DNA from 3 places in the Lentzea sp. NPDC037011 genome. Region 3 is predicted to be linked to each of the others. Evidence: riboswitches for the same ligand, from Rfam matches in the RefSeq annotation. Region 3 holds a riboswitch; each other region holds the start of a gene.
The links. Region 3 has a riboswitch for glycine ahead of gcvH (glycine cleavage system protein GcvH). Riboswitches for the same ligand answer to the same signal wherever they lie in the genome.

Region 1: it holds a riboswitch for glycine, as region 3 does, so the genes downstream of both, gcvT (glycine cleavage system aminomethyltransferase GcvT) here and gcvH (glycine cleavage system protein GcvH) in region 3, are expected to answer to the same signal.
Region 2: it holds a riboswitch for glycine, as region 3 does, so the genes downstream of both, gcvP (aminomethyl-transferring glycine dehydrogenase) here and gcvH (glycine cleavage system protein GcvH) in region 3, are expected to answer to the same signal.

Annotation. Positions count from the first base shown of each region.
Region 1 is NZ_JBVJRT010000012.1:131,113-138,145, reverse strand. It holds gene ACZ7CH_RS32590 (acyl-CoA dehydrogenase family protein) at 1-626, shown strand, start outside; gene ACZ7CH_RS32585 (CaiB/BaiF CoA transferase family protein) at 623-1,747, shown strand; gene ACZ7CH_RS32580 (hypothetical protein) at 2,085-2,264, shown strand; gene ACZ7CH_RS32575 (helix-turn-helix transcriptional regulator) at 2,429-2,920, shown strand; gene ACZ7CH_RS32570 (hypothetical protein) at 3,051-3,434, shown strand; gene ACZ7CH_RS32565 (DUF3817 domain-containing protein) at 3,449-3,751, shown strand; glycine riboswitch at 3,797-3,887, shown strand; glycine riboswitch at 3,889-3,976, shown strand; gene gcvT (glycine cleavage system aminomethyltransferase GcvT) at 4,076-5,170, shown strand; gene glyA (serine hydroxymethyltransferase) at 5,184-6,449, shown strand; gene ACZ7CH_RS32550 (COG4315 family predicted lipoprotein) at 6,699-7,033, opposite strand, start outside.
Region 2 is NZ_JBVJRT010000006.1:531,536-538,568, reverse strand. It holds gene ACZ7CH_RS21725 (bifunctional nuclease family protein) at 1-80, shown strand, start outside; gene ACZ7CH_RS21720 (MerR family transcriptional regulator) at 387-953, shown strand; glycine riboswitch at 1,052-1,147, shown strand; gene gcvP (aminomethyl-transferring glycine dehydrogenase) at 1,298-4,189, shown strand; gene ACZ7CH_RS21710 (hypothetical protein) at 4,235-4,417, opposite strand; gene ACZ7CH_RS21705 (class I SAM-dependent methyltransferase) at 4,430-5,035, opposite strand; gene ACZ7CH_RS21700 (maleylpyruvate isomerase family mycothiol-dependent enzyme) at 5,045-5,704, opposite strand; gene ACZ7CH_RS21695 (DUF3224 domain-containing protein) at 5,709-6,086, opposite strand; gene ACZ7CH_RS21690 (helix-turn-helix transcriptional regulator) at 6,136-7,033, shown strand, end outside.
Region 3 is NZ_JBVJRT010000008.1:129,086-136,118, reverse strand. It holds gene ACZ7CH_RS25365 (ABC1 kinase family protein) at 1-151, shown strand, start outside; gene ACZ7CH_RS25360 (TVP38/TMEM64 family protein) at 296-943, shown strand; gene ACZ7CH_RS25355 (vWA domain-containing protein) at 1,272-2,855, shown strand; gene ACZ7CH_RS25350 (winged helix-turn-helix transcriptional regulator) at 2,945-3,301, shown strand; gene ACZ7CH_RS25345 (L-serine ammonia-lyase) at 3,308-4,672, opposite strand; gene gcvH (glycine cleavage system protein GcvH) at 4,704-5,084, opposite strand; glycine riboswitch at 5,146-5,238, opposite strand; gene ald (alanine dehydrogenase) at 5,460-6,572, shown strand; gene ACZ7CH_RS25330 (TetR/AcrR family transcriptional regulator C-terminal domain-containing protein) at 6,651-7,033, opposite strand, start outside.

The DNA.
Region 1 (7,033 bases), on a different contig from region 3:
TCGTCGCGAAGACCGACCCCGGTCAGGGCGCGCAGGGCATCTCGCTGCTCGTGGTCGAGCACGACATCCGGCGCGGCCGCGTGCTCGACAAGGTCGGCATGAAGGGCCAGGACACCGCCGAACTGTTCTTCGACGACGTCCGGGTGCCCGCGGAGAACCTGCTGGGCGGCCAGGAGGGCATGGGCTTCGTCCAGCTCATGCAGCAGCTGCCGCAGGAACGCCTCATCATCGGCGTCGCCTCGATCGCGGGCATCGAGGCCGCCGTCGACGTGACGCTGAAGTACGTGAAGGAGCGCACGGCGTTCGGCAAGGAGCTCATCAAGTTCCAGAACACCCGCTTCAAGCTCGCCGAGTGCGCCACCGAGGCGGCCGTGACCAGGGCGTTCATCGACGAGTGCGTCGAGAAGCACCTCAAGGGCGAGCTCGACGTGCCGACCGCCGCGATGGCGAAGTACTGGGCGAGCGACCGGCTGAGCCGCGTCGTCGACGAGTGCCTGCAGCTCTTCGGCGGCTACGGCTACATGAACGAGTACCCGATCTCCCGCGCCTGGACCGACGCCCGCGTGCAGCGGATCTACGGCGGCACGAACGAGATCATGAAGGAAATCATCGCGAGGTCGCTGTGAGCGGGCCGCTCGCGGGGCTGAAGGTCGTCGAGCTCGCGGGCCTCGCGCCCGCGCCGTTCGGCTGCATGGTGCTCGCCGACCTCGGCGCGGACGTGGTCCAGGTGCACAAACCGGGCGCCCACCCGGCGGTCCCCGGTGACTTCCTCGGCCGCAACCGGCGCTCGATCGCGGTCGACACCCGCACGCCCGAGGGCGCCGAGCTGGTGCTGACCCTGGTCGAACGCTCGGACGTGCTGGTCGAGGGCTTCCGGCCGGGCGTCACCGAACGGCTCGGCATCGGGCCCGCGCAGTGCCTGGCCCGCAACCCGCGCCTCATCTACGGGCGCATGACCGGGTGGGGCCAGGACGGGCCGCTGGCCGACCGGGCCGGGCACGACATCAACTACATCGCCGTCGCGGGCGCGCTGGAACCGCTCGGCCGGGCCGGCGGGCCACCGTCGTTCCCCATCAACCTCCTGGGTGACTTCGGCGGGGGAGGGCTGCTGCTGGCCCTCGGCGTGCTCGCCGCGCTGTACGAGAGGGAGCGGTCCGGGCGCGGCCAGGTCGTGGACGCGGCCATGGTCGACGGTGCCGCGCTGCTCACCACGTTCCTGCACGGCATGCGCAACGCGGGCATGTGGTCCGGTGGCCGCGGCGAGAACATGCTCGACGGCGGGGTGCCGTTCTACGACGTCTACGAGGCCGCGGACGGCAGGTACGTGGCCATCGGCGCGCTGGAGGAGAAGTTCTACGCCGACCTGGTGCGCGTGCTGGGGCTGGCGGACGCACCGTCGCGCAACGACCCGGCCCGGTGGCCTGAGCTGCGCGAACACATCGCGGCGGCGGTCAGGACCCGCACCAGGGACGAGTGGGCCGACCTCGCGCGGGACACGGACGCCTGCCTGGCGCCGGTGCTGACCCCGGCCGAGGCGGCGGAGCACCCGTTCACCGCGGAGCGCGCCACCTTCGTGGACGTCGCCGGTGTGCGGCACCCGGCGCCGGCGCCCCGGTTCGACCGGACCCCGGCGGCGGTTCCGACCCCTCCGGTGCCGGTCGGGGCGAACACCGCGGAAGTGCTCGCGAACATGGGTGTGGCGGAAGACCGAATTGCGGAACTGCGGCGGGCTGGAGCAATTGCGTGAACGGTCGGAGGCGCATTAATGACGACACCACGCCGTGACGGAGCGTGATGCCGGGCATTCGGCATCCGGGTGAGGCCCGGTGCACCTGTGTCTTGTCCAAGCTGTGGGATTCGAGGGTCCTCGCGCTCACCTCGTGCCCAGGACATCGGCGCTGGAAACCGGCGGCTTTAGCCGCCATTCGGGTGACAACAGGCCCGGTGCAGACGTGCGGTGGCGGTGGATCCGCCGCCCCGCCTGGCGTGGTGGTTGTTCATCGCACGGGTGAATGAGGGAGCATGTCGGGTGACACGGGCGGTTCGCCGCCCCACCTGTGAGCGACATGGACGGAGAGGGACCTGTGAACCTCAAGAAGGTGCTGGTGCTGGCGGGCGTCGCGCTGGTGCTGTTCCTCCTGATCACCCAGCCGGAAGAGTCCGCGTCGGGGGTCCAGACGGCCCTCGGCTGGCTGCGCGAGGGTGCGGAGTCGATCATCACCTTCGTCAGGAGCCTCTTCGGGACGGCCACCCCCGTCGCCTAGTGACCCTCGGTGATCCTCGGCCCTCCGCGTTGAGCCGGACGGGTGGAATGAGGCCAATCACGCACTGGTAACGGGTGTTCTGGCGATTCAGGGTCTGGCGATTGTCAGACCTACCGAATACCTTCCGCTGCAATGGCCGATCCCCGACCGACGAGGAGGCATGGATGGTCGAGGACTCCGGGGTCCACGAGCTGTTGCAGCAGTGGGCGGCTGAACGGTCTGACGACGCAGAGATGCAGGAGGTGAACCGGATCAAGAACGCGTGGCTCGCGGAGGCTCCCCCCTCGGCGCCCGGCATCCCCGTGCAGCGGGGAGGCAGGAGTGGGCCGCGTGGCTTGGTCAAGGTCGACTCGGCGGATCCGGCCTACGTGGCCGCGATGCGCAAGCGGGCGCCGGAGGCACCCGAGGCACTGCTCGCCGCCGCGGCGAGCTACTGGCAGCTGGTGGGCGACGTCGCCGAGGCCGAGCAGTGGTGGGACGCGGGCATCAGCCCGCTGGACCAGCGCGCGCTCGACTACCGCGCCGCCGGCCTCACGCCTGCCGACCTCGGAAGGCGCCTGGGACCGATGACGGTTCTCCAGCACCTCCGCCGCGGTTCGGCCGCGGCCTGGTGCGTTGCTCGTCTGCAGAGGCAGCGCCGGGACGGCGTGGCGTAGGAGAAGCGGGCTGTCGAGGCATCGGCAGCCCCGAAGTTCACTCGCAAACGGGCACGCGCGCTCCCGTGGCGCGCTACCCCCTCACGGGTGGCCTCCTGACAGGAGGCCTCACCCCAGTAGTGTGGAGGTCGTGCGCGGCCTCCTTACTCCCCAGCGTGTGCTGATCGCGCTCGCCTGTCTGGCGGCGCTGGTCCTCTGCTGCGGGCTCGCGTGGTGGCAGTGGCAGCGCTTCGAGTCCGCGAGCGGCACGTTCCAGAACCTCGGGTACGTGCTCCAGTGGCCGCTCTTCGGCCTCTTCCCCCTCTTCATGGTGTGGCGGTTCCGCCGTCTCGCGCGCCAGCGCCGTGACGAGGCTCTCTCCGCACCGGAGCCGGTTGCACCTCCCGTCGCACCGGTGACTACCGTTGACGCCGTCAAACCCGCGCCTGTCGAGCACTTCGACGACGAAGAAGACGCGGAGCTCGCGGCCTACAACCGCATGCTCGCGGACCTCAACGCGCGGGACGGTCGTTGAGCGAAGGCGGGCAGATGAAGGGTGCGTTGACCCGGTTCCGGGTCATGGCTTACGTGGTCGGTGTCTTCCTGCTGCTGCTGGTCGTGGCGATGGTGCTGAAGTACGCCGCCGGCATGGACCAGGCGATGAAGGTCGTCGGCCCGATCCACGGGTTCCTCTACGCCATCTACCTGGTGCTTTCGGTCGACCTGGCGCTGAAGCTGCGCTGGTCCATCAAGGGCACCGCGCTCGTGCTGGTCGCGGGGACGATCCCGTTCCTGTCGTTCTGGGCGGAGCGCAAGGTGGTGGAGAAGACTGCTCAGGGCGTGCCGCTGTGACGTTCGGCCTGCTAGCGTCTGGGGCAACCAACTGAACACGGCCGTCGATGTCGCGCGGGAGAGCTCCCTTCAGCGGGAGCGCCGAAGGAGCAACTCCTCCCCGGAATCTCTCAGGCACAGATACCGCACGACGAAGGCAACTCTGGAAAGCAGGCTCATCAGGAGCCTCGCCCACGGTGCAAGTCGCTCCGGCGACGAAGCTCTCAGGCTCATGACAGAGGGGGAGGCTCGCTCTGGTGAGGAGTCTCCGGTGGACCGTGTCATTCTTCTGTTGCCTCAGCCGGCCTGGCCCGGCTCTTCGGCGCACCCTGGAGGAGCGTTCTGATGTCCCGCCTCACGCCACTGAACGCTGAGCACGAGTCGCTCGGCGCGATGTTCACCGACTTCGCGGGCTGGAAGATGCCGCTGCGCTACTCCAGCGAGCTGGCCGAGCACCACGCCGTGCGCACCACCGCCGGCCTGTTCGACCTCACGCACATGGGTGAGGTCGTGCTGACCGGGCCGCAGGCCGGTGCCGCACTCGACTACGCGCTGGTCGGCCACATCTCCGCGCTCGCGGTCGGCAAGGCCCGCTACACGATGATCACCCAGGCCGACGGCGGCGTGGTCGACGACCTGATCGTCTACCGGCTGGGCGACGAGGAGTTCATGGTCGTCGCCAACGCCTCGAACGCCGCCGTGGTCGCCGAGGCGCTCGTCGAGCGGGCCACCGGGTTCGACACCGTCGTCACGGACAGGTCCACGGACTACGCGTTGATCGCGATCCAGGGCCCGAAGTCGGTGGAGGTCCTGGCCGGGCTGACCGACACCGACCTGTCGACGGTGAAGTACTACGCCTCCTACCCCTCGAAGGTGGCCGGGGTGGACGCGCTGCTCGCGCGCACCGGCTACACCGGCGAGGAGGGCTTCGAGCTGTTCGTCGCGCCCGACGACGCCGCCGCAGTGTGGACGGCGCTGCTGGAGGCCGGGCAGCCGCACGAGCTCAAGCCGTGCGGTCTCGGCTGCCGCGACACGTTGCGCCTGGAAGCCGGAATGCCGTTGTACGGCAACGAGCTGACCACCTCGCTCACCCCGTACCACGCGGGTCTCGGCCGGGTCGTGAAGCTCGACAAGCCGGGCGACTTCGTCGGCCGCGAGGCGCTGACCGAGGTGTCCGAGTCCGATGTGGACTCCGTGCTGGTCGGTCTGAAGACCCCCGAGCGCCGCGCGCCCCGCCACGGTTACGCCGTGCTGAACGGCGACGAGGTCGTCGGCGAGGTGACCTCGGGCGCGCTGTCGCCGACCCTGGGCTACTCGGTGGCGATGGCCTACGTGAACCGGGCGAGCTCCGCGCCCGGCACCCCTCTGCTGGTGGACGTCCGCGGCAAGAAGCAGCCGGTCGAGGTCGTCGCACTTCCGTTCTACAAGCGCGCCAAGTAGGGAGATCCTCCAGATGTCCGACCAGTTCAACGCCTCCCTCGCGGAGTACGACCCCGAGGTCGCGCAGGCCGTTGCGGCCGAGCTGGCGCGCCAGCAGGGCACCCTCGAGATGATCGCCTCGGAGAACTTCACGCCGGTCTCGGTGCTGCAGGCCCAGGGTTCGGTGCTGACCAACAAGTACGCGGAGGGCTACCCCGGCCGCCGCTACTACGGTGGCTGCGAGCACGTCGACGTCGTCGAGCGCCTCGCCATCGAGCGCATCAAGTCGCTCTTCGGCGCCGGTTTCGCCAACGTCCAGCCGCACTCCGGCGCCCAGGCCAACGCCGCCGCGATGTTCGCGCTGCTGCAGCCCGGTGACACGATCCTCGGCCTGGACCTCGCGCACGGCGGTCACCTGACCCACGGCATGCGCATCAACTTCTCCGGCAAGCTCTACAACGTCGTGCCGTACCACGTCTCCGACGGTGACGGCCGCGTCGACATGGCCGAGGTCGAGCGCCTCGCCACCGAGCACCGCCCGAAGCTGATCGTCGCCGGCTGGTCCGCCTACCCGCGCCAGCTGGACTTCGCCGAGTTCCGCCGCATCGCGGACTCGGTCGAGGCCTACCTGATGGTCGACATGGCGCACTTCGCGGGCCTCGTGGCCGCGGGCCTGCACCCCTCGCCCGTCCCGCACGCCCACGTCACGACCACGACGACGCACAAGACCCTCGGCGGTCCGCGCGGCGGCGTGATCCTGTCGAACGACGCCGACATCGCCAAGAAGATCAACTCGGCGGTGTTCCCCGGCCAGCAGGGCGGTCCGCTGGAGCACGTGATCGCCGCCAAGGCCGTGGCGTTCAAGCACGCCGCGTCGGAGGAGTTCGCCGACCGCCAGCGCCGCACCCTCGACGGTGCCCGCATCCTCGCCGACCGCCTCTCGCAGCCCGACGTCGCGCAGGCCGGCGTGAAGGTGCTGACCGGCGGCACGGACGTGCACCTGGTCCTGGTCGACCTGGTCAACTCCGAGCTGGACGGCAAGCAGGCCGAGGACGTGCTGCACCGGATCGGCATCACGGTCAACCGCAACGCGGTCCCCAACGACCCGCGCCCGCCGATGGTCACCTCGGGTCTGCGCATCGGCACCCCGGCACTGGCCACCCGCGGCTTCGGCGAGGGGGATTTCACCGAGGTCGCCGACGTGATCGCCGAGGCCCTCAAGCCGGGCGCCGCGATCGACGAGCTGCGCGCCCGCGTCGAGGTGCTGGCCGCGAAGCACCCGCTGTACTCCACGCTCTGACCCTGCGGCAACGAAGGGGCGGCACCGGACCTCCGGCGCCGCCCCTTCTCCGCCTGTTCGAACGTCACGCGGGGCCCCCGCGTTTCCCTGTGGGGAACGCGGGGCCCCCGCGTGACGTGAAAGACCACTCGATCGGGTGAGAGCGGAACGACGGGAACCCCGGCCCCTTCCCCAGGGCCGGGGTTTCGCGTGTCAGGGTGTCGTGTGTGTCAGGTGGACCGTCCTAACGGGATGGTCGTTGCAAGGGGACTAGGCCGCGGGCACCGTCACGCCGGGGGGAAGGCATTCGACGTTGCGCTTGCCGTCGGGCTGGATCACGAACCAGGTGTTGCCGACGCCCTGGCCTTTCCAGGCACCCGGCTTCGGGTCCTGCGAGTAGGCGTAGAGCGCCCAGCCGTCGATCGCGACCTGCTTCTTGCCGTCAGCGCGGGTGATCAGCGAGACGAGCTTCGAGTCGATGCCCTCGACCTGCGGGATCGTGTCCGACAGCAGCGGCGGCCACGTGATGGCGCACTGGCCGTTGCAGTTCGACTTGCCTTCCGGCTTCGGGGTGTCCTTGTCGAAGCGGTACATCGTGCGGCCGT
Region 2 (7,033 bases), on a different contig from region 3:
AGCAGGAGGACGAGGTCGAGAAGTTCCGCGAGTTCCTCGACTCCGTGTCTCCCGAGGACTTCCGGGGCGCCGACACCTGAGTTCCCCCGACTGTCGCTGACCGTCTTGTTCGGACCCGGCGCCGATCGGTGGGGTGTCCCTCGATCGGACTACTTTCCGCACATCATGGCCGCTAAACAATCACTAAACGTCACCTGAACGTCCTAGTTCGGGTGACGGTGCGGACCCCCGCCTCAGGTTGGGGGCCAACACTCCCCGCGCGTCGCGTTGACCTGCCCTCGGAGCGGTCTTACCGTCGAACTCGAGTGGACGTCGCCGGTCTGCGCGAGTGGACCAGGCGGCTTGACGGCCCCGACTTTCGTGGCCGTTGGCGAGGGGAGGCAGGCGTGGTCGAGGAAGCGCCCTTGCGGGCCGAATCCGGGCAGCAGGGTGAGCTGTTCCCGGACTCCTCGCTGCCGGACGAACTCGTCGGCTACCGGGGACCCGCGGCGTGCCAGATCGCCGGGATCACCTACCGGCAGCTCGACTACTGGGCCAGGACCGGCCTGGTCGCGCCGACGGTGCGGATGGCGCACGGCTCCGGCAGCCAGCGGCTCTACTCCTTCAAGGACATCCTCGTCCTGAAGGTCGTGAAGCGGCTGCTGGACACCGGGGTCTCGCTGCAGAACATCAGGGTCGCCGTCGACCACCTGCGCCGCCGCGGCGTGCAGGACCTGGCGCGGATCACGCTCTTCTCCGACGGCACGACCGTCTACGAGTGCACCTCCCCCGAGGAGGTCGTCGACCTGCTCCAGGGCGGGCAGGGCGTGTTCGGCATCGCGGTGAGCGGTGCGATGCGGGAGATCAGCGGGACCATCCACGAGTTCCCGGCCGAACGTGCGGACGGCGTGGAAATCGCGCCGATGACCGAGGACGAGCTGACCCGCCGCCGCCGGGAGCGCGCCACCGGCTGACCCGCTGTCGCCGGCTCAGCCGGTCCCGTCGCTGAGACGTAGGTCGCGTCGGTGGGGACTGGCGGGCCTGCCTGCGGGTACTCTTCACGGGTAGTCGCTGAACTCAGGCGGGAGAGACCGGGTGCTGCACCCGGCGCCGAAGGAGCAAGTTCCTCCCCGGGAACCTCTCAGGCACCCAGGACCGCGTGAGCGAGACGCCTCTGGAAAGCGGATCTCTCGAGATCCCGCCGACGGTGAAAGCCCGCTCTCGTGGCGGGTGAACCTCTCAGGCGCCCGATGCCGGGTACGGACAGAGCGGGGAGGGCACCAGGACACGTGTGCCCGCAGCCCCCCGGAGGCGTTAGATGACGCAGGACCGCATTCCGCTCGCCGCTCTCGAGCACGGCACCCCGTTCGCGGACCGGCACGTCGGCCCGCGCCCCGCCGAGCTCGCCCGCATCCTCGACGTGATCGGTGTCGGATCGCTGGAGGAGCTGGCGCAGCACGCGGTGCCCTCGTCCATCCACGAGCGCGACCTGGTGCTGGACCTGCCGGCGCCCGCCACGGAGACCGAGGCGCTGGCCGAGCTGCGCGCGCTCGCCTCCCAGAACCGGCCGATGACCCAGATGATCGGCCTGGGCTACTACGACACCGTGACGCCGGGCGTGATCCTGCGCAACGTCCTGGAGTCGCCCGCCTGGTACACCGCGTACACGCCGTACCAGCCGGAGATCTCGCAGGGCCGCCTGGAGGCGCTGCTGAACTTCCAGACGATGGTCGGCGACCTGACCGGCCTGCCGATGGCCAACGCGTCCATGCTGGACGAGTCGACCGCCGCCGCCGAGGCCATGACCCTGGTGCGCCGCGCGGGCAGGGCGAAGTCGAACAAGTTCGTCGTGGACGCCGACACGCTGCCGCAGACGCTGGCCGTGATCGAGACCCGCGCCGAGCCGCTGGGCATCGAGGTCGTCGTCGCCGACCTGTCGCAGGGCATCGAGGGCCTGGGCCTGGGCGGTGACTTCTTCGGCGTGCTGCTGTCCTACCCCGGTGCGTCCGGTGTGGTCCGCGACCAGGCCGCGCTGGTGGAGGAGATCCACGCCGCCGGCGCGCAGGCCGTCGTCGTCGCCGACCTGCTGGCGCTGACGCTGCTGCGCCCGCCCGGTGAGATCGGCGCGGACGTCGTCGTCGGCACCACCCAGCGCTTCGGCGTGCCGATCGGCTTCGGCGGCCCGCACGCCGGCTACATGGCCGTCCGCTCCGGCCTGGAGCGCCAGCTGCCCGGCCGCCTCGTCGGCGTCTCCGTCGACGCCGACGGCTCGCTGGCCTACCGCCTGGCGCTGCAGACCCGCGAGCAGCACATCCGCCGTGAGAAGGCGACCTCGAACATCTGCACCGCGCAGGTGCTGCTCGCCGTGATCGCGTCGATGTACGCGGTCTACCACGGCCCCGAGGGCCTGCGCGCCATCGCGACCCGCGTGCACCGCCTGGCCACCGTCCTCGCGACGGGCCTGTGCGAGGCCGGTCTCGACGTCGTGCACGGCGAGTTCTTCGACACCGTGCAGGTGCGCGTCGAGGGCCGTGCCGCCGAGGTCGTCGCGAAGGCCCGCGAGCTCGGCATCAACCTGCGCCTCGTGGACGCCGACGTCGTGGCGGTCGCTTGCGACGAGAAGACCACGCGTGCGCACGTCGTCGCCGTGTGGGAGGCGTTCGGCGTGACCGGGTCCGATGTGGACGCGATCGACACCGACACCGCCGACGGCATCCCGTCGGACCTGCGCCGCACCTCGGACTACCTGACCCACCCGGTCTTCCACGCGCACCGCTCCGAGACCGCGCTGCTGCGCTACCTGCGCGCACTGTCCGACAAGGACGTCGCGCTGGACCGCAGCATGATCCCGCTCGGCTCCTGCACGATGAAGCTGAACGCGACCGCGGAGATGGAGTCCATCACCTGGCCCGAGTTCTCGACGCTGCACCCGTTCGCGCCGGTCGAGGACGCGAAGGGCCTGCTGACGATCGTGTCGGACCTGGAGGCGTGGCTGGCCGAGGTCACCGGCTACGACGCCGTGTCGCTGCAGCCGAACGCCGGCTCGCAGGGCGAGTTCGCCGGCCTGCTGGCGATCCGCGCCTACCACCGCGCCAACGGCAACTCCGCCCGTGACGTCTGCCTGATCCCGTCGTCCGCGCACGGCACGAACGCCGCGTCCGCCGTCATGGCCGGCATGCGCGTCGTCGTCGTGAAGTGCGACGACAAGGGCAACATCGACATGGGCCACCTGCGCACCACGGTCGCCGAGCACGCCGACGACCTGGCCGCGATCATGATCACCTACCCGTCGACCCACGGCGTGTACGAGGACACCGTCCGCGAGGTCTGCGGCCTGGTCCACGACGCGGGCGGCCAGGTGTACGTCGACGGCGCGAACCTCAACGCGCTGATCGGCCTGGCCCGCTACGGCAAGTTCGGCTCGGACGTCTCGCACCTGAACCTGCACAAGACGTTCTGCATCCCGCACGGCGGCGGCGGCCCCGGCGTCGGCCCGATCGGCGTGAAGTCCCACCTCGCCCCGTTCCTGCCGAACCACCCGCTGCAGCCCACCGCGGGCCCCGAGACGGGCGTGGGCCCGATCTCCGCGGCCCCGTGGGGTTCCGCGTCGATCCTGCCGATCTCGTGGGCGTACGTGCGCATGATGGGCGGCGACGGCCTGCGCCGCGCGACCCTGACCGCCGTGGCCGCGGCGAACTACGTGGCGCGCCGCCTGGACGAGCACTACCCAGTCCTCTACACCGGCGAGGGCGGCTTCGTGGCCCACGAGTGCATCCTCGACCTGCGCCCGATCACCAAGGCCACCGGCGTGACGGTCGACGACGTGGCGAAGCGCCTGGCCGACTACGGCCTGCACGCCCCGACCATGTCGTTCCCGGTCGCCGGCACGCTGATGGTCGAGCCCACCGAGTCCGAGGACCTGGCCGAGATCGACCGGTTCATCGACGCCATGATCGCCATCAAGCGCGAGATCGACCGCGTCGGCGCCGGCGAGTGGCCCGTCGAGGACAACCCGCTGCGCAACGCACCGCACACCGCGGCCTGCGTGACCGTCGGCGAGTGGGACCACCCGTACACCCGCGAGGAGGCCGTGTACCCGGCCGGTACCGGTGCTCCGAAGATCTGGCCGCCGGTCCGCCGCATCGACGGCGCGAAGGGTGACCGCAACCTGGTCTGCTCCTGCCCGCCCCTCGAGGCCTACAGCAGCTGATCCACACCGCGGAGGAGGGGCGCACCCAGGGGTGCGCCCCTCCTCTCATGCTCCGACCGGACAGGTCTCGTCGCCGCAGTTCTCCTGCTCGGTGATGCCCGGCCTGGTGAGGTCGTGCTCGAACGCGAAGTGGAAGCAGTCCGGGTGCATCCGCTCGAACAGCTCGAAGTCCTCCGGGGCCAGCTCCACGGCCTCACCGCACCGCTGGCACGTCTGTTCCTCTGCCACGGTGGAATGGTCTCACCCGCGCCGGGCGAACAGCACCGCGCCGTCCTCGCCGAGCAGCCACTGCGCCTCGACCGCGAACCCGGCGTCGCGCAGCCACGCCGCCACCCGCTCCGGCCGGCGCAGGTGGACGTGCACGCGCATCGGGTGCCCGCCGTAACCCCGCGTCTTCAGGTTCGTGCGGTCGCCGACGTGGAAACCCAGCTGCAGCAGCCCGCCCGGCCGCAGCGCGTCCCGGAAGTGCCCGAGCACCACCGGGACCAGCTCGTCCGGCACGTGGATCAGCGACCACCAGGCCAGCACCCCGCCGACCCGGTCGCCGAGCGGGTCGGTCATCGACCCGACCTCGAACCGCAGCCCGGGGTGGTTCCGCCGGGCGAGCGCGACCATGGCGGGGGAGAGGTCGATCCCGAACGCGTCCGCGCCGAGCCCGTGCAGCAGCGCCGTTACGTCGCCGGGACCGCAGCCGACGTCGGCGACGGGACCGTCCACCTCCTCGGCGAACAGCCGCAACGCCGCCCGCAGGTGCGGCATCCCGTCCAGCAGGCCGCGCGTGTAGTCGGCGTAACTGGCGGCGACCGTGTCGTAGGACTCGCGGGTGTCTGCCAGCCAGTCGGTCACGCCGGGAACCTACTCCTCGAACGGCTCCGCGCGGTGCCTTCCGGACAACGCCAGCGACGAGATCCACGTGTCCGGGTCACCGTCCCAGTCCATCGCCCTGATCTGGTCCACCGACCGCCGCCCGCCGATGGCCCGCATCAGCTCGAACGACGTCGTGCGCAGCGTCCCCTCCGGCTCGCCGTGCCCGAGCACGCGGTCGCCGTGCTCCAGCACCACCCGCAGCGCGGGCACGTCGTTCTCCCGCATCCGCTGGTCGAGCTGCTGCAACGGCCGGGTCAACGCCGCACGCACCACCTGCGGGTCCCGGTCGCCGGGCACGCCCAGCGCGGCGCGCAGGTCGTGTTCGTGCGCCACGACCTCGGCGATCAGCACCGAGCCCATGGGCGTGTCGAAGAGCGGAGCGGCCAGCTCCCGGTTCGCGTCCCACTCGGCGAAGGCGTCGTCGAGCGAGTTGCCGCGGCGGTCGCGCACCTGCCGTTCACCCCACTCGCCGGACTCGACACCGTCGAACCGGCGGTCCGCGAAGTCGCGCAGACCGCCGGCCAGGTGCGCCACCACGTCCTTGACCGACCAGCCGGGAGTCGCCGCGACGGGCGTCTGCGGGTCCCGGCCGCGCACCAGCTCGGTGATGCGCTGCTGGGCGGCGTCGTAGACGGGGGCGTTGGTCATGGGCTCAGACCTCGTACTCCAGCGCGTAGGTGCCGCTGCCATCCTCCGCCCAGTCCACGGTCACCGCACCTTTCGCGCCGAGGAACCGCCCGGTGCCGTCGACGACCTCGATCGACCCCTCCACAGCGGACCGGTAGGCGCCGACGTGCCGCAGCACCAGCGTGCCCTCGTCCGTGGTGACCTCCTCGATCGCGGTCGTCCACGCCACGTCGTCGCCGTAGTACATGAGGTACCGGCAGCTGCCCGTACCGCTGATGTCGCCCGCGTACCCGAACTGGACGTGCGCCTCGGTGAGCTTGCGGCCCTCGACGTCCCGGTAGGACCGGCCGTCCCAGGTCTTCTCGTCCCAGCTCTTCACTTCGATGGTTCCGGTTGCCTTCATGGACCCCACCCTGCTGGCAGAACCTGACAGTTCATGTCAGGTTTGTGGCATGAAGTCGAGCCGGCTCATCCAGGTGCTCCTGCTGCTCCAGTCCCGCGGCCGGATGACCGCCGACGAGCTGGCGGCCCGGCTGGAGGTCTCGCCCCGGACCATCTACCGCGACGTCGAGGCCCTCGGCGCCGCCGGCGTCCCCATCTACGCCGACCGCGGCCCGGCCGGCGGCTACCGGCTCGTCGACGGCTACCGCACCCGGCTCACGGGACTGACCTCCGGCGAGGCGCGGTCGCTGTTCCTCACCGGCCTGCCCGGTCCCGCCCAGGAGCTGGGCCTCCAGGAGTTCGCCGCCGCGGCCCAGCTCAAGCTCCTCGCCGCGCTGCCCACCGAGCTGCGCGCCAGGGCCGAGCAGATCCGGCAGCGGTTCCACCTGGACACCCCGACGTGGTTCCGCGGCGACGAACCGACCGCGCACCTCGCCACCATCGCCGACGCCGTCTGGGAGCAGCGCCGCGTCCGCATGACCTACCGGCGGTGGGGGCAGCAGACCGTCACCCGCGAGGTCGACCCGCTCGGTCTCGTCCTCAAGGCGGGCACCTGGTACTTCGTCGGCAGCCTGCGCACCTACCGGGTGTCGCGGGTGCTGGAGCTGGAGGTCCTGGACGAGACGTTCGACCGGCCGGACGACTTCGACCTCGCCGCCTTCTGGGCCGGGTGGTCCGAGGAGTTCGAGGCCCGCATGTACGGCGAACGCGTCACCGTGCGCATGACCAGTGCCGGTCTCGACAAGGCGCGGTACCTGCTCAGCGGCCACCAGGCCCGGGTCGTCGCACAGCTCGCACCGCAGCCGGGGGAGGAGTTCGGCTTCCCGACCGAGTCGCTCCGGCACGCCCTGCCCGACCTGCTCAAGTTCGGCCCCGACGTGGAGGTCGTGGCACCCGACGAGCTGCGCC
Region 3 (7,033 bases):
GATGGCCGTGCTGCTGCTCGGCGCCGACGGCGGCCCGCAGGTCGTGCCGGACCTGGGCCTGCACCAGGTGCTCGGCTACAACCTGCTGATCATCTCGGTGCTGCTGGGCCTGCGCGTCGTCGTGGCCGTGTTCCGCCCGCGCCGCGCCTAGGTCCTTTGTGCACGGGCCGCGGTGTGAGCGCTGAGCACCGGAGCGGGCACCGGTGCGTCGAGACGACACACGTTCGGGTTCCAGTCGCTGAACCCGCGCCACTGGCGGATTGTCCGGCGCACCGCGGTGGGCGACCATCACCCGATGAGTTGTGAGACGGGCGTGCGGTGGAAGTGGATACCGTTCGTCGTGCTCGGCTTCGTGCTGCTGAGCTGGATCGTGTTCGAGGCGCTGAACCTGATCGACTTCGAGGGGGTCGTCACCTGGGTGCGCGGCATCGACCCCGTGTGGGCCGCGGCCGTGATCTTCGCCCTGCTCGTCGTCGACGTCCTCCTGCCCGTGCCGTCCACTCCGCTCATCGTCCTCGCCGGAACCGCGTTGGGCCTGCCGTTCGGCCTGGTGCTCGCGGTCGTGGGCTCCCTGGGCTCCTCCGCGGCGGGCTACGCACTGGGCCGCTTCGCACGCCCGTGGCTGGTGCGGCGCGTCGTGACCATCGAGGAGCTGCGGGAGATGCGGCGGTGGGGACGGCAGTTCGGGCCCTGGTTCTTCGGGGTCGCACGCGGAATCCCGATGATGGCGGAGACGGTGTCCGTGTCGGCCGGGGTGTCGCGGGTGTCGTTCGGGACCTTCATGACGTCCACCCTGCTGGGAACCGTCCCGATCTGCGCGGCCTACGTCTTCGCCGGGTCGCGGGCGGACACCGTCGAGCAGATCGTCATGATCAGCGCATTCGGTTTCCTGGCCACCGCCGGGTTGTTCTACCTCCTGCGGCGTTTCGTGAAAACACCGTAAACCGCTTGCGCGGTGTGGTTTCCTGTAGTCAGGCCCGGTGCGCGGCAGAGGGTTACTTCGGTATCTCAGGTTCGACTCCTGAAGGCCGGCCAGTCCGGCTCTTCGCCCACCCCGGTGGGCAGTCACCTTCTGCGCCTTGACCTCGGGCCACCCTTCTGCCACGCCACCGAGTTCCTGAGAACAATTCGGTGGCGTGGCGTGGTTGTCTGCACGTGCACCCGGTGCGAAACCTTTCACCGCAAATGGGGCGGTCGCGGGTTCGAATCCCGTCAGCCGGATTCCTGTCCGCTGTGCGCTCCCCCGTCTCGCCTCCCGAGGGGGAAGAGCCATGTCGAAGTTCAACGTCCTGAAGGCGCGTCCGTTCGGGAAGAGCCCCATCGGGTCGAAGCGGTCCGGCCGCACCCACGAGGGCGGCGCCGGCTACGAACGCACCGCGCTGGGCGAGCTGTTCCTGCTGGCCGTGTCGAACATGGGCGGCGAGCAGACGTTCTACGAGAGCGGCGGCACCCGCGACGAGCGCTACGCGCAGTTGGTGCGCACGGCGGCGTTGCAGGATCCCGAGTGGACGGCGCGGATGCTGGCGTGGCTGCGCGGCGAGGCGAACATGCGGACCGCGGCACTGGTCGGCGCCGCCGAGTTCGTGAAGGCGCGGCTCGAGGCCGGTGCCGACGCGGGCGTGACGAACCGCGCGGTCGTGGCGTCGGTGCTGCAGCGCGCGGACGAGCCGGGCGAGCTGCTGGCCTACTGGACCGCGGTCCACGGCCGGACCGTGCCGAAGCCCGTCAAACGCGGCATCGCGGACGCGGTGCGGCGGCTCTACGACGAGCGGTCGGTGCTCAAGTGGGACAGCGAGGCGCGTGGTTTCCGCGTGGCCGACGTGCTGAACCTCGTGCACCCGTCGCCGAGCACGGCCTGGCAGGGCGACCTGTTCCAGTACGTGCTCGACCGCCGCCGCGACCCGGACGTCACCGTTCCCGAGTCGCTGCGGACCGTCGCGGCACGGCGGGAGCTGATGGCGTGGCCGGTCGAGCAGCGCCGGGCGTTGTTCGGGCGACCGGACGCGGCGGACGCGCTGCGGCGGGCCGGGATGACGTGGGAGTCGGTGGCCGGGTGGTTGCAGGGTCCGATGACGGCGCGGGTGTGGGAGGCACTGGCACCGTCGATGGGTTTCATGGCCGCGATCCGCAACCTCAGGAATTTTGACGAGGCGGGCGTGTCGGACGAGGTCGCGGCGCAGGTCGCGGCCCGGCTGGCCGACCCCGGCCAGGTGGCGCGGTCGCGGCAGTTCCCGTTCCGCTTCCTCTCGGCGTACGAGGCGGCGCCGAGCCTGCGCTGGGGCCACGCGCTCGACCGGGCGCTGCAGGCGTCGCTGGGCAACCTGCCGGCGCTGCCGGGCCGGTCGCTCGTGCTGATCGACACCTCGGGGTCGATGACCTGCACGGGCTACTCGGCGCGTTCGAAGGTCACGCCGGCCAAGGCCGCGGCCGTGTTCGGCGTGGCGCTCGGGGCCAAGGGCGAGCAGGTCGACGTCCACGGGTTCGCGACCGGCGTGTTCCGCCACGAGCTGCGGCGAGGGGCGTCGGTCATCAGCGAGGTCGACCGGTTCCTGGGCAGGGTCGGTGAGGTCGGGCACGGCACCGACGTCATCGGTGCGCTGAAGAGCTCGTACCGAGGGCACGACCGGGTGTTCATCATCTCGGACATGCAGACGGTCGCCGGGCCGGGCGGTGCCGGGGTCGACGACGTCGTGCCGCGGCACGTGCCGGTCTACGGGTTCAACCTGGGCGGGTACCGACAGGGGGCGTTCGCGTCGGGCACGGGGAACCGGCACGAGTTCGGCGGCCTGACGGACGCGACGTTCCGCGCGGTTCCGCTGATCGAGGCGGGGCGCGACGCCGACTGGCCGTTCTGAGCAGGCAGGCCCGCACACGCGCTGTGTGCGGGCCTGCCGTTCGAGCGAGCACTAACTTTTCGTAAGTGCGATGGGGTACCCTCGCGGACATGGAGTTCACCGTGTTCGCGAAGGCGTGCCCGTCACGTCCCACGCTGGAGCACGTCACCGGCCGGTGGGGCAGCCTGACGCTGAGCGCGCTGGTCGACGGGTCGCTGCGGTTCAACGAGCTGCGCCGCCGGGTCGACGGCGTCAGCGAGAAGATGCTGTCCCAGACGTTGCACGCGCTGGAGCGCGACGGGCTCGTGCACCGCGACGCGCAGCCGACGAACCCGCCGCGGGTCGACTACAGCCTCACGCCGCTCGGGCGCGAGACGGCGGAGAAGCTGATGGCGTTGATCGTGCTGCTGGAGTCGCGGATGCCGGACGTGATCGAGGCCCAGCGCCGGTACGACGCCAGGCCCTGACCGGCCTCAGCACTCGATGACGTTGACGGCGAGACCGCCGCGCGCCGTCTCCTTGTACTTCACCGACATGTCCTTGCCGGTGTCCCGCATGGTCTTGATGACCTTGTCCAGCGACACGAAGTGCGAGCCGTCGCCGCGCAACGCCATGCGCACCGCGGTGATCGCCTTGACGGACGCGACGGCGTTGCGTTCGATGCACGGGATCTGCACCAGGCCGCCGATCGGGTCGCAGGTGAGGCCGAGGTTGTGCTCCATGGCGATCTCGGCGGCGTTCTCGACCTGCTCCGGGGTGCCGCCGAGGACCTCGGCGAGACCACCGGCGGCCATCGAGCACGCGGAGCCGACCTCGCCCTGGCAGCCGACCTCGGCGCCGGAGATCGAGGCGTTCTCCTTGAACAGCACGCCGATGGCGCCCGCGGTGAGCAGGAACCTCACCACGCCGTCGTCGTTCGCACCGGGCACGAACCTGGTGTAGTAGTGCAGGACCGCGGGCACGATGCCGGCCGCGCCGTTCGTCGGTGCGGTGACGACCCGGCCGCCTGCCGCGTTCTCCTCGTTGACGGCGAGCGCGAAGAGCGTGACCCAGTCCATGACGCGCAGCGGGTCGGTGACGAAGTGCTCGCCCTCCAGCCGTTTGCGCATCTCGGCGGCGCGGCGGCGGACCTTGAGACCGCCGGGCAGGATGCCCTGCTCGGTGCAGCCGCGTTCGACGCACTCCTGCATCACGTGCCAGATGTGCAGGAGCCCGGCCCGCACCTCCTCCTCCGAGCGCCACGACAGCTCGTTGGCCATCATGATCTCGCTGATCGACAGGCCGGTCTCGCGGCAGCGCGCGAGCAGCTCGTCGCCGGTCAGGAACGGGTGCGGCAGCGGGGTCGAGTCGGGTTTGATGCGGTCGCTGCCGGACGCGTTCTCGTCGACGACGAAGCCGCCGCCGATCGAGTAGTAGACGGCGTGCTCGACCGGCTCGTCACCGCGGAACGCCTCGAAGCTCATGCCGTTGGGGTGCAACGGGAGCGACTTGCGGCGGTGCATGACGAGGTCGCGGTCGTGCGCGAAGCCGATCTCGTGCGTGCCGCCGAGCCGCAGCCGTCCACTCGCGACGATCTCCTCGACGCGGTGGGCGGCGGCCGCGGGGTCCACCTCCTCCGGGAGGTTGCCCTCCAGGCCGAGGAACACGGCCTTGGGGCTGCCGTGGCCGTGCCCGGTGGCGCCGAGCGAGCCGAACAGCTCGACGTGCACGCGGTCCACTTCGGACGCGCGGGCACCGAGCTTCTCGACGAACATGGCGGCGGCGCGCATCGGGCCGACGGTGTGCGAGCTGGACGGCCCGATGCCGACGGAGAACAGGTCGAAAACGCTGATCGCCACTGATCAGTCCTTCGTGGTGGGTGCGAGCGGGTCAGTCTGAGGTGAGCTCGGCGTACTTGGCCGCGGTGAGCAGGTCCTCCGCGGAGTCCACGCGCACCTTGAACAGCCAGCCGGCGCCGTACGGGTCGGTGTTGATGATCGCCGGGTCGTCGACGACGGCGGTGTTGACCTCGAGGACCTCGCCGGTGACCGGGGAGAACAGGTCGCTGACGGACTTGGTGGACTCCAGCTCGCCGCAGACCTGGTTGGAGACGACCTCGGCCCCGACCTCGGGGAGCTGGACGAAGACGATGTCACCCAGCGCGTCCGCGGCGTACTCGGTGATCCCGCAGGTCAACGGGTCCTGGGTGCCCGGCGTCCAGTCGACCCACTCGTGTTCGGCGGTGTAGAGCAGGTTCTCGGGGAACTCCACGGCGACTCCTCTGGCAGATGACGGGCAGGAAACGTGCGCCCCCTCCGCCGTGCAGAGTTGCCTACCCCGAGTGGTCTTGCTGCCTGAGAGTGTGCGGGAGCTTGCCCCTTCGGCGCCCCGACCAGCTCGTCGAGGTCTCTCCCACCCGGGTTCTGGTGCCCGTCAGGGGCACCGCGGCCGTTATTCAGTTCCGGTGGGAACGCTATGTGGGCCCGCCACCGGGTGTCAACGCGGGACCGGTACAGGCGTGGCGCAGGTCGCTTTGTCCCAGCAGCACAACCGGCCTGGTCCCGAACAGTGCAACCCGCACAGTGACATGACCTCCCGGCTGCCCCACATTGTGAGATAGCAGCCAGCCGAAACGGAGGAGTCATCGTGCGGATCGCCGTTCCTCGCGAGATCAAGAACCACGAGTACCGCGTCGCCCTCACGCCGGCCGGGGCCCACGAGCTGACCAGCCGGGGCCACGACGTGTACGTCGAGCAGGGCGCCGGTCTGGGCTCCGCGATCACCGACGAGGAGTACCTCGCCGCGGGTGCGAAGGTCCTCCCGACCGCCGACGACGTCTGGGCCGAGGGCGACCTGGTCCTCAAGGTCAAGGAGCCGATCGCGGAGGAGTACCCCCGCCTGCGCTCCGGCCAGACCCTCTTCACCTACCTGCACCTCGCCGCCGACAAGCCGCTGACCGAGGCCCTGCTGGCCTCCGGCACCACGGCCATCGCCTACGAGACGGTGCAGCTGCCGAACCGCTCGCTGCCGCTGCTCGCCCCGATGTCCGAGGTCGCGGGCCGCCTCGCCCCGCAGGTGGGCGCGTTCAGCCTGATGAAGCCCTCCGGTGGCCGCGGCGTGCTGCCCGGCGGCGTCCCCGGTGTCGCCCCGGCCCGCGTTGTCGTGATCGGCGGCGGTGTGGCCGGTGTCAACGCCGCCACCATCGCCGTCGGCATGGGCGCCGACGTGCAGATCCTCGACACCAACGTCGACCGCCTGCGCCAGATCGACGCCCAGTTCCAGGGCCGCCTGCGCACGCTCGCGTCCAACTCGTTCGCGATCGAGCAGGCCGTCCGCGAGGCCGACCTGGTCATCGGCGCCGTCCTGGTGCCGGGTGCCGCGGCCCCGAAGCTCGTCTCGAACGCGCTGGTCGCGGAGATGAAGCCGGGTTCGGTGCTCGTCGACATCGCCATCGACCAGGGCGGCTGCTTCGAGGACTCGCGCGCCACCACGCACGCCGAGCCGACCTACGAGGTCCACAACTCGGTGTTCTACTGCGTCGCCAACATGCCCGGCGCCGTCCCCCGCACCTCCACCTACGCGCTCACCAACGTGACGCTGCCCTACGCGGTCGCGCTGGCCGGCAAGGGCTGGGAGAAGGCGCTGAAGGACGACCGTTCGCTCGCCCTGGGCCTCAACGCGCACGCCGGTCAGCTGACCAACGGCCCGGTGGCCGAGGCGACCGGCCTGGTGCACACGCCGCTGGAGTCCGTGGTCTGAGAGCCAGTCGGATGGAGGAGCCCCCGCACGCGGAGCACGCTGCGGGGGTTTCGCCTTCACGGGCGCGCCTCCTCGCGGTCACCGCAGCGCGGCCACCCGCGCCTTGACCCCGTCGATCACGCAGTCCAGCCCGAACTCGAACTGCCCCTCCAGCGACCACAGCTCCTGCTGGTCCAGCATCTCGACGTAGCGGGGGTGCTTCTCCCGGTACAGGTCCGCGATCCGGCCGAGGTCCGGTGGCGGTTCGTCGTGGCCGCCGCGGCTGCGGAAGTTCGCCTCCGCCGTCGTGTACCCGACGACGAAGCTCGACACCGCCGACATCGCCTGCGACGCCTGGACCATCGTCAGGCCGGCCGCCCGCATGGGTTCGAGCATCGCGTCGGCCATGGCGACGGCGTTGGGACCGATGGTGGTGAACTCGCCGATGCCGCGCACCCACCACGGGTGTGCGAGCGCAAGAC